Regions from separate parts of the Paenibacillus sp. P32E genome, predicted to be linked through region 2. Evidence: riboswitches for the same ligand, from Rfam matches in the RefSeq annotation. Region 2 holds a riboswitch; the other holds the start of a gene.
What was found. Region 2 has a riboswitch for cyclic di-GMP ahead of A3848_RS31140 (glycosyl hydrolase). Riboswitches for the same ligand answer to the same signal wherever they lie in the genome.
Positions count from the first base shown of each region.

Region 1: linked by a shared signal. The riboswitch ahead of A3848_RS28715 (flagellar assembly protein A) and the one ahead of A3848_RS31140 (glycosyl hydrolase) in region 2 are both predicted to bind cyclic di-GMP.

Region 1 covers NZ_LVYY01000068.1:253,871-259,109, forward strand. The annotation lists gene A3848_RS28710 (flavin reductase family protein) at 1-596, shown strand, start outside; gene A3848_RS28715 (flagellar assembly protein A) at 695-2,581, opposite strand; cyclic di-GMP riboswitch class I at 2,684-2,777, opposite strand; gene A3848_RS28720 (FUSC family protein) at 3,083-4,183, opposite strand; gene A3848_RS28725 (ABC transporter ATP-binding protein) at 4,482-5,239, shown strand, end outside.
Region 2 covers NZ_LVYY01000001.1:274,929-280,167, reverse strand. The annotation lists gene A3848_RS00960 (glycosyl hydrolase) at 1-1,172, opposite strand, end outside; gene A3848_RS31140 (glycosyl hydrolase) at 1,371-3,767, opposite strand; cyclic di-GMP riboswitch class I at 3,781-3,861, opposite strand; gene A3848_RS00930 (sugar phosphate nucleotidyltransferase) at 4,074-5,239, opposite strand, start outside.

The DNA of each region.
Region 1 (5,239 bases), on a different contig from region 2:
TCAAAGCTTCTGAACAAACGGCGCATGATAACTACAAGCTGCTGATCGGCAGTATTATTCCCCGGCCCATTGCCTTTGTCACCTCGATGAACGAACAAGGCGTAGTGAACGCCGCCCCATTTAGCTTTTTTAATATTGTGAATGATGAACCTCCAATGATTATGATCTCCTGTGTGCGCAAGGCAACCGGAGAGATGAAGCACACCGCAAGCAATATTCTGGGAAATGGAGAGTTTGTTGTACATATCGTGGACGAGGATAATGTTGGCGCCATTAATCATACCTCGATCAATGCCCCTGAAGGCATCAGCGAGGTGGAGTTGGCTGGACTTACGCCAATACCCGGGCAGATGATCCGGGTTCCGCGTATAGAGGAGTGCAGGATCGCCATGGAATGCCGCCTCGTACGGCATGTGGAGCTGGGACACTGCGATATGCTGGTCGGTGAAGTGCTCTGTTTCTATATAGAGGATGAACTGATTCAGGGCGGGCGCATTGACGCTGCCAAGCTGAAGCCGGTCAGCCGTCTTGCCGGAGCTTCTTATGCGGCCATCGGCCGGACGTTTGAGCTAGAAAGACCCCAGTACGAATCTTGAGCGCTCGGAAAAGAGACCCAGCAGGATGCCGCCACGCGGCTCTGCAGGGTCTCTTTGTTTTTTTGGCGATTCATGCTGTATGTAGAGGATTCTGGTGGTTATTCGATGGGAATAGCGCCGGATTCTCTGCATTTTTGTTTCAGGCTCTTGGCTGTAAACGTAATTCCCCCGCCGGGTTTAGCAATCTCTAAGGAATACCCGTCTATGGTTACTGATGCATTATGAATGGCGCTAGCTGTGATTTGCTGGCCTGCCACAAGGAGCGATCCGGGAAGGGACTCACCGCTGACATTCTGAGCTGTGATCGTTCCCTCTGCTTCCATAGCGGAGTCGGAGCACATGGAACCATCCTTCGCAAAATAAATATCGCCGCAGGAACACAGCGTGCTCCGGCCAATCCCTTCCCCATGAATATGGATATCTCCGCCGGATTTAATGATGCTGTTCTGTGCCCCCGAAATATCGATCCGGACTTGCTCCTCCTGCATGAGGGAGATTCCCTCGATAAGGTTTTTAAGCAGACTCAGAAAAGAGCCTATTCCCGCATCCGTAATGAGGTCGGTAAAATGTCCGGGTCTCAGAAAAATATCCATCATGTGCCTCACAATTTTGGTATCCTGCGGGTAGTCAGCGCTCAAGTCCGACAACAGTTCCCGCATATCGCTAATCAGAAGGGGAAGATGCTCATATTTGCTCTCCAGCAGCAGCATAATGACTAGGCCGTACTTTACCGTCTGCATCGTGGACTCGACCGTCTCGGCAAGGTTCTTAGCTGCTTCTCTCAGACTGGAGATCTCTTGGATCAGCAGCTCAGAAAAGCTGCACAGACGGTGGTGTGCGGCGCCGAACGCTCCGGCATACAATTCACTATCGACGGCCTTGCCGCTGATAAATATACTGCCTGTTGCTGCAATTCTGGAATTGTGAACGTCACCGTATATGTATACATTACCCAAGGCTTCAATCACCGTGTTCTTGTTCAGAGGATGAGCTGCAATGACATCTCCCGGGAACCTGATGGTGGCTGGTTCCACGGCATCATTCTGCGGAACCACATAGGTTTGGGGGAAATCAATCGTTTTCACAAAGGTTCCGTTTCCGGTAATACGCGGTCTGCCTTTACAGCGGGCAGAGATCTGTCCCCCCGGAAGCAGTGACGCATAATGTCCGGTCAATAGAGTAAGGTCCCGCGGCGGGGGCGGGGGAAGGACACCTCCGTACACGGTGAATCCAGGCAGGCCCTCTTGGGGTGGCAGCTTCTGTGCAAACACTTCGCCTTCCTGGACAGTAAGGAATTCACCGTGGCAGGATTCATCTTCAGAAAGGCATGTCCCCTTAAATGCATTTTCTATTTTCTTCTGAAACAGCAGCTCCAGCCTCGCATTGGTCCCGGGTACGGGAGCCTTGCCTTCTGCTATGCAGACAGGAAGATAGGTCGGGTTGTTCAGCTCCTCATAGAGAGCGGGGATGTTGAGCGAGCTGACAATGGAGCTTTTCTCAAGGCCAGACATAATCTGCGCTATCGACAGAACGGACAACAAGGAATCACGGTTCATTTCTGCACGTACAGTGACATTGGCTGAAGCCGGACTGTTGACCAGGTTCCAGGCATATCTTTCGGCACGGTAAAGCGTAAAGTACACTTTGAGCTTATCATCGGATACGGTAATCTGGTATTGTGGCTTCTCGCAAATCTCCCAGGTGAGATCATCTGCAGACGTGATTGGAGTTGGCTCTGTGAGGGTTTGTCCATTGATCTTAAGAATTACGGGATGGACAGCTGAAATTACAGCCGGCATGCCGCCAGGCAGAGGAGGGGTGATGAAAATTTGGTTGTTCTGGATAATGATAACGCCGTTCTTCGCTCTGTCTGTTCCGCCAAACGTCTGAGCATCCACAGAATAAAGATCCATGAGATCGTGCTTTCCAAGAAGCATGGAAGCAATGAACTCGTACCGTGAACGTTCGATAATATGCTGCGGCATTCTCGTAACCTCACTTTTCGTATAATCAATGGTATCTGTACAGAAAGAACATCATGGAGCCGTGATGCGATATCTTGGGATATCCGACCAAATGGCGTCTCTATTGGCAACCTGGCGACCATAAAACAGCAATAACTGTACTCTTAGGCCCATGGCTTTGCGTCCTGTCCTTTCAGACAGTTTGCCTTTAGGAATAGATCAATGATATATACTCAGTACAAGGCCCATTTAAATCGACTACAATCGACAAAAAAATGGTCAATACTGGCACTCTGTCCAATAAAAACTTCAGCAAACAACATTAATTCTAGTACTTAAGTAGCGAATTTTCAACTGGAATAATTGATTTAGACTATAAATAATGATAAATGTAACTAATTGTTGATTTATTGTAAATTAAATGTAATTAAGGATTTTTTTCTGTTTATTGAATTCTAAACTAAAAGGGGATTTAGCGGGGGATTATGGCCGATACTCCAGAAAAAAAGGACGCTCCCAAGCCTAAAGCTTGTGGGAGAGTCCTTTTTGTATGAAGTGTATAGCGCGGGCTGCCTCAGTCTTGCTGTTCTGCGGTGCGGCTGATATCACTACGTAGTCGGCCTGTTCGATTTCCTCCAGCACCCGGTTCAGGTGGGAGAAGACCGCGCCGAGATCGCGGATGGAAGTCAGTGAGCATTGTCCCTGCAGCTCCGAGAACCAGGCTAGCTGAAGATCACGGGCCCGGCGCAGTGACTCGGGAAGCGAATGCTGACTTTCGGCATCTGAGAGTGTTTTGGTACCATAGAGCGCGATACAGTCTGCGGTGGCAGTTACGATCTCTGCCATCCAGTCAGCCGCAGCATGATGTGTTGGCAGCAGCGCAATTTCTGAGCTGATCTCCTTGACATAGCATTGTATTTGCTTGAGATGTGCAGTGGCCTGGGAGAGTCCGCGAAGCTCGCTGCGGCACTGGTAATGCGTTAGGGTATAATGTAGTTCCTTTTGCTGTTGCTCGCTCTTGGCCAGCAGCGAAGCGGAACGTGCCAGCGTATCCGAAACCGGAGGCGCTCCCCGTCCGCCACCCGCAAGGCCGCTTAGGGCATCAGCCAGCAGCAGACTGCCTTCGAGTGCCAAGCCTTTCACCTTGACGAACCCCTTAGGCGGAACGATAATCATATTGATGATTAGCGCAATAATGACTCCGATAAGCGTTTCGGCGACCCGCCACTCGATATAATGGTCATGATAGAAGGTAAGGGCCAGAACAGAGGTTACACCGACCTGGGAGATGGCTTGGATATTAATCCGGCAGGCAGTAGCGACTCCGATACCAACCAGCAGCATCAGCAGAATGGAGAGCGCTCCGACATCGAAGAATCGTCCCACGATCAAGCTCACAATTCCGCCAAGCACAACGCCGGTCATCCGGTATACACCCTTTTCAAAGGAAGCCTTGACGCTTCCCTGAGTGATCAGAATTGCCGCCAGTGGAGCGAAATATAAGTAGCTGTCTCCATACAAGGTGTGCACCGTCAGCCAGGAGAGTGAAGCAGCCAGTGTAACGCGTATCATATATAAAGACAGTCCGAATTTCTCCAGGCGGTCCTGTAATCCTTCGTTCATGAGGGTCATCTTCTTTCAGGTTATTAAGAGAAAAAATGAAATAACTTTCAGCCGTTTTCATTATAGCACCGCAAAACGGGCCGGAAGAGCCTTAATTTTTACGAACTTGTTAAGTTTCCGGTGCTGATTTTCACCAATGTATGCTATCGCATATATAGGACTTATCCTTTATGCTGTATATTATGGAAGTATGTCGAAGGAAGGGGGGAACTGTCGCTTATTCGCGCTGAGCATGCCATTTCGATTTCCTCCCGCAAGAAGCGGGTAAAATAGGTTGTATTACATAAGGTAAGGGAGGTTGTTAGCTATAGCTACCCCGGAAGGCACTATTATTTCTTTTGACCAGGTGGTTAAACAATACGACGATGAAGAGCCGGTACTAAAAGGCGTCAGCTTCGAGATCGAACGCGGCAAGTTCTATACCCTGCTGGGCCCTTCGGGCTGTGGCAAGACGACTATTCTGCGGTTGATCGCCGGCTTCGCCGAGCCCACGGAAGGCTCGATTGTTCTCAATGGCCAATTAATCAACCACATTCCCGCTAATGAACGGCAGGTCAATACAGTTTTTCAGGATTATGCCCTGTTTCCGCACCTGAACGTATTCGAGAATGTGGCCTTCGGACTGCGCATTAAAAAGCTTAAGAAGGATGTGATCACGCAAAAGGTGCAGGAAGCGCTGCGCTTTGTGAACCTCGTAGGCTACGATCAGCGCGCCATTAATGAAATGTCCGGCGGACAAAGACAGCGTGTAGCGATTGCCCGCGCCATCGTCAACGAGCCACAGGTGCTGCTGCTGGATGAGCCGTTATCTGCGCTGGATCTGAAGCTTCGTACAGAGATGCAATATATTCTGCGGGAAATGCAGCAGCGGCTGGGTATTACCTTCATCTTCGTGACCCATGACCAGGAAGAGGCGCTCGCGATGTCGGACTGGATCTTCGTCATGAACGGCGGACGGATCGAACAGAGTGGCACGCCCAATGATATTTATGATGAGCCGATCAACCGCTTCGTGGCCGATTTCATCGGAGAGTCGAATATTGTACCGGGTGTGAT
Region 2 (5,239 bases):
TTGTCATTACGGATCAGTGCAGGCGTCCCTGAGAGTTCGGCATTGTTGAAATATTCTCCTGTTAAGCCTTTTTTGGCAATAACGGGCACCGGAGTGTTCGGTTTGTCGCTTAGGGATTCAATGTATTCCTTTCTCGAAACCGTGTACTTATCCGTCATAAAGCTCCGGATTTTCTGGAGGTCGTTTTTTTCAGTCAGCATTTTCCCCCATGTCATCGTATATACCCATTTACGCTGGGTTTGAGACAATGTGACAGGGTCTGGAAGCTCTCCACTCTCTCCTATGCCAATAGGCTTGCCATCAGCCAGATTGAGCAAATCTGAATAGTAGGACTGCTTGTAATCATTATTGTAGATATCTGCTGCCAATATATCCACCTTATCCGCCCCCGGGTAGTAGGCACTATAAGGATCTGCCCACTCATTCGGTGCATTCGGATTCCACACCCACAATAGATTATTTAGTTTATGCTTGTTGACCAAACGGTCGTAAGTGATGTCCCAGAGCTTGGAAAAGTTATCCTTTTGCCCCCACCAGAACCAGTTCCCGTTCATCTCGTGATATGGACGCCACAGGACAGGAACCCCTGCATCCCGCAATTCCCCCAGATAAACGGCAATCTCATCAAGGGAAGCAAGGAGGCTTTTGTATTGAGGGGTGCCCGGAGTTACGTAGGCATCGAACGCCTCCTGGCTAAGACTCGTGTGGACGTTCGCCCATTCAGGAGTTGTGCCGGGTAGATTCTGATGGAACGTCATTGCCACAATGCCGCCATCTTCATACCATTCGATAGCGCTATCCACAACACCCTGCCGCTGACGGGCAATAGTCCTCTCGGACTGGTTGTTGATCGCTCCAAGCTCATACCCATGCAAGACGGCATAATCTCCCGTTGCATTCTTCAGCTTGTTGTTGTATTCATCCGGGCTCTCCAGATAATCATGCTGCCCGGAAATCATGCCTTTTCCCCCCAGGTTAACCAGATAATTGAGCAGGCTGGCAGCTTCCTTCGAAGCCGCAGGATTCACTGGTGGAACTGCCTCCGCCTCCGCAGGAATGTCTATACTTCGTTCAACGGCAAGACTACGCACCTCACTCCATGGCAGCAGGGAAAGGATGAAAATAATAGGTATAATCGTAATAAAAAGCCGGTACTTACGGTAAGTGTTCAATGTAATCTCCTCTCTCCAGCCTCAAGTGCTGTATTGACGCTTATGGATGGTCTTCCCTCCAAGGGTTACACCAACCTGCGGCCATACAGACTAATAGCTTAGTAGCCCTGCTGTTCAGCAGGGCCATCGGACTTTTAGGATTTTAGAATTGTAACGTCTTAACCAGTATCGGCGTTCGGTGATGAATTCAGCAGTACTTTAGGAAGCGGAAGGAAGGAACAGTGCGCTGGCAGGGACCGTCCCTTTGACTTGACTTGGACTTTCCCACATCAGCCGCGCTCTTGCATCCCCTTGGTTCTCATAATACTCCACTTTGATATCATATAGTTGCCCGGCTTGCAGGCTTATGCTTCCTGTGCGTTCGGTCCCGCTCTGCTTCATCCAGCTGTCAATGACAAGAGTGTTATTGATCCAAACGCGGACACCATCATCTGATGTTGTATAAATCTGATAGGTTTCGCTATACAGCGGTTTGATCTTGCCACTCCATCTTACGGAAAAGAAATCAATGCCAATCGCAGCATCCGGTGTACCCAGCCGCCAGTTGAAATCCAGCAAAGCATCGGTGCGTACAACTGCCGGAACACCGGTTAACTGCATGTTATTAAAATATTCCGCCTGCAGTCCGTTTGCAGCAGTAGCCGCCGCTGTTAGAGCCGGCGTTGGTATCGGTGTTGGCACCGGCGTTGGTGCCGGTGTTGGCACTGGCGTTGGTGTCGGTGTTGGCACCGGCGTCGGTGTCGGTGTTGGCACCGGCGTTGGCACCGGCGTTGGTGTCGGTGTTGGCACCGGCGTTGGTGTCGGTGTTGGCACCGGCGTTGGTGTCGGTGTTGACACCGGCGTTGGTGTCGGTGTTGACACCGGCGTTGGTGTCGGTGTTGGCACCGGCGTTGGTGCTTCTACAAGCGCCAACGAGGTTTTGCTAACGCTGGCTGCTGACGTATTTACAAACAATGCGCTTGTTGGGACGGTCGCTTTGACCTGGCTTGCGCTTTGCCACATCAGACGGATGTTGGCATCGCCTGCATTCTCATAATATTCCACTCTGATATCATAGAGCTGTCCAGCCGTCATAGCGATACTTCCGATACGTTCAGTTCCGCTCTGCTTGGTCCAGCTGTCGATTACGGCTGTGCCGTTAATCCAGACACGGATACCATCGTCAGAAGTAGTGATAATCTGGTAGGTCTCGCTGTATAAAGGCTTGATTTTCCCTGTCCAGCGGGCCGAGACCCCATCTACCTTTATGGAGCTGTCCGGTGAGCCTTGACGCCAGTTGAAATTAAGCAGCGCGTCGTCACGTACCTTTGCAGGTGTGCCTGAAAGCGTCATGTTATTGTAATACTCTCCGTGAAGGCCATTCACAACAGGCGTTTGTACATTATCACCGGACGCCGGAGTGGTTATTGGCTTTACCGTTGCTGTGGGTAAAGGTACTGGCGTAGCAGTTGGCGTTGGCGTTGCTGTGGCAGTCGGCGTTGCAGTCGGCTTTGCAGTCGGTGTGGCAGTTGGCGTTGCCGTTGGTGTGGCAGTCGGAGCAGGTGTCTGCACTACCTCCGCTTTATATTCATTAAGCGATACTGTATAGCTGTCACTCATGAAATTTTTGATGGTATCTGTACTGTTATTCTCATAGAGCATTTTTCCCCAGTTCATCATGTATACCCATTTTCTCTGGGAAAGCTGGAGCTTGGCTGTACTTGGCATTTCACCATTTTCACCGATAGCAATGGGTTTGCCGTTGGCGAGACTCAACAGGTCGTCATAATACTTGTTCATATAATCATTGTTATATATATCTGCTGCAAGGATGTCTACCTTATCCGCTCCCGGATAGGTCAGTTCATATGGATCAGACCAGGCATTGGGAGCATTCGGGTTCCATACCCACAGCAGGTTGTTTAATTGATGAACGCCCACAAAGCGGTCATACATAATATTCCAAAGTTCCGCAAAATTGTTCTTCTTCCCCCACCAGAACCAGTTGCCGTTCATTTCATGGTAAGGTCTCCAAAGTACAGGAACGCCCGCGTCCCGCAAGCTTTTGAGTGAAACCGCCACTTTGTCCAGATCGGCGATGAGGCTGTTGTATTGGGCTGTTCCAGGTGTTACATACTTATTGAAGTCCTCTTGGCTGAGTGTCTTCTGCACATTGGACCACAGATAAGAAGTCCCTGGCAGTTGCTCATGGAAGGTCATAGCGACGATGCCGCCATTTTTATACCAGTTGATCGCACTGTTCACTACATTTTTGCGCTGAGTTGCTGCAGTACTTTCCGACTGGCCGCTGATCACACCAAGCTCGAAGCCATGGAGGGCAGCGAACTGTCCGCTGGTTCCCTTCAGTTTGTTGCTGAACTCATCCGGGCTCTCCAGGTAGTCATGCTGGCCTGTGATAATGCCTTTTCCGGAAATGGAGTACAGATTGTCAAGCAGCTTGACAGCTTCAGCTGAAGCATCCGGATTAACCGGTGCTGAAGAACTCGAAGCAGCTGCGGTGGAAGGCGCAGCCCCCAAACCCAGTGGTACAACGGTCAACAACAGGGCAATAGTTACAATGGTGCACAGCAGACGCGAATTACGGTAAGTTGTCAAAATTCATCTTCCTTTCGGTAGCTAGGCTGCCACTCTTTCGAAGGCCCTATAGCTTTGCGTCCCTATCTTTCGATTAGGTTTGCCTTTTTCGTTTTGGAAGGATTTATCCCTCTTACCGTAAGTATCGTCTCTATTAATTTTTTAGTTTAGAGCATTAATGAATTTTTCTTAATAAATGGTTCTTAATACCTGTTTTGGATTTGACACAATTGGGTAAATAGATGATTTAGCCCTAGGTTTAGGCCCATCCTATACATCAACCGGGACGATTCAGTCGAATTTTACAACGCAATTAGCGTTCCTATTTTAAGAAATGAATTGATGAAGAGCAATATCCTTCCAGTCCAGTGTGATGCGGATATTATCCTCTTCCACCAGCTCTGAACCGGTCTGCACCTCAATGAACTCTACATCGGTTAGCGCCAGGATTGCATGTTTTGTGCCTTCCGGTATGCGCACTACATCTCCCGCTTTCACATTATGCATCTTCTCATTCAGCACAATGCTGGCTTCCCCGCTGACAATCGTCCAGATTTCACTGCGTTTGTGATGCAGCTGGTAGCTGATGTTTTTACCTTCGGCTATGAAAATCCGCTTGGTCAGCACCTCGTTGCCCTCATCATATTTCACATAATCAATAACCTTATAGTGGCCCCAGCGGCGTTCCTCGTACATGGGTCTTTGTTCAAAAGACTTCAGCACTTCCTTAATCCGCGGGCTTTCGGCTTTGTGAGTGACCAGAATGCCATCCGGGCTGGCTGCGATGATTAAATCTTTCGCACCGATGACTGTAATCGGAATATCCAGTTCGTTGATCAGGCAGGTTCCTTCAGAATCGGCAGTCACGAACCCTTTACCCACGTGGTTGCTGCTCATTTCTTCTGTGAGGGTATTCCAGGTGCCAAGATCCTTCCAGAAACCGGCGTAAGGCTGAACGACGATCTTCTCCTCTTTTTCTACCACTTCGTAGTCAAAACTGATGGAAGCCAGCAATTTATATTGCTTCTGCAGCTCCTCATAGTTCAAAGGCAGACCTTTACGCTGCAAAATATCCAGCAAATAACCCAAACGGAATGCAAATACTCCGCAGTTCCACAACGCGCCCTTGCTGATCAGTTCTTCAGCCTGTACACGGTCCGGCTTCTCCTGGAAATGGCTCACCTGCAGATAGCCGCTTGCCGCTGCCTCGTCACTGGTAGGAATAATATAGCCGTATTTCTCGGAAGCCAGCTCAGGAACAACCCCCATCAGCGCCAGGTTTGCGCCGCTTTGTTCCATCGTTGCTTCAAGCTGGACGACGGTGTCAAAAAATGATGCCTCCACATAAGGATCGACCGGCAAAATGGCCACTGTCTCGCTGGGAGACACTCCTGCCACGGAATACAGATAAGCTGCAGTCAAAGCGATGGCAGGGAAGGTATCCCGGCGTTCCGGCTCCACAATGATAGGCACCTCTGCGCCGAGCTGGCTCT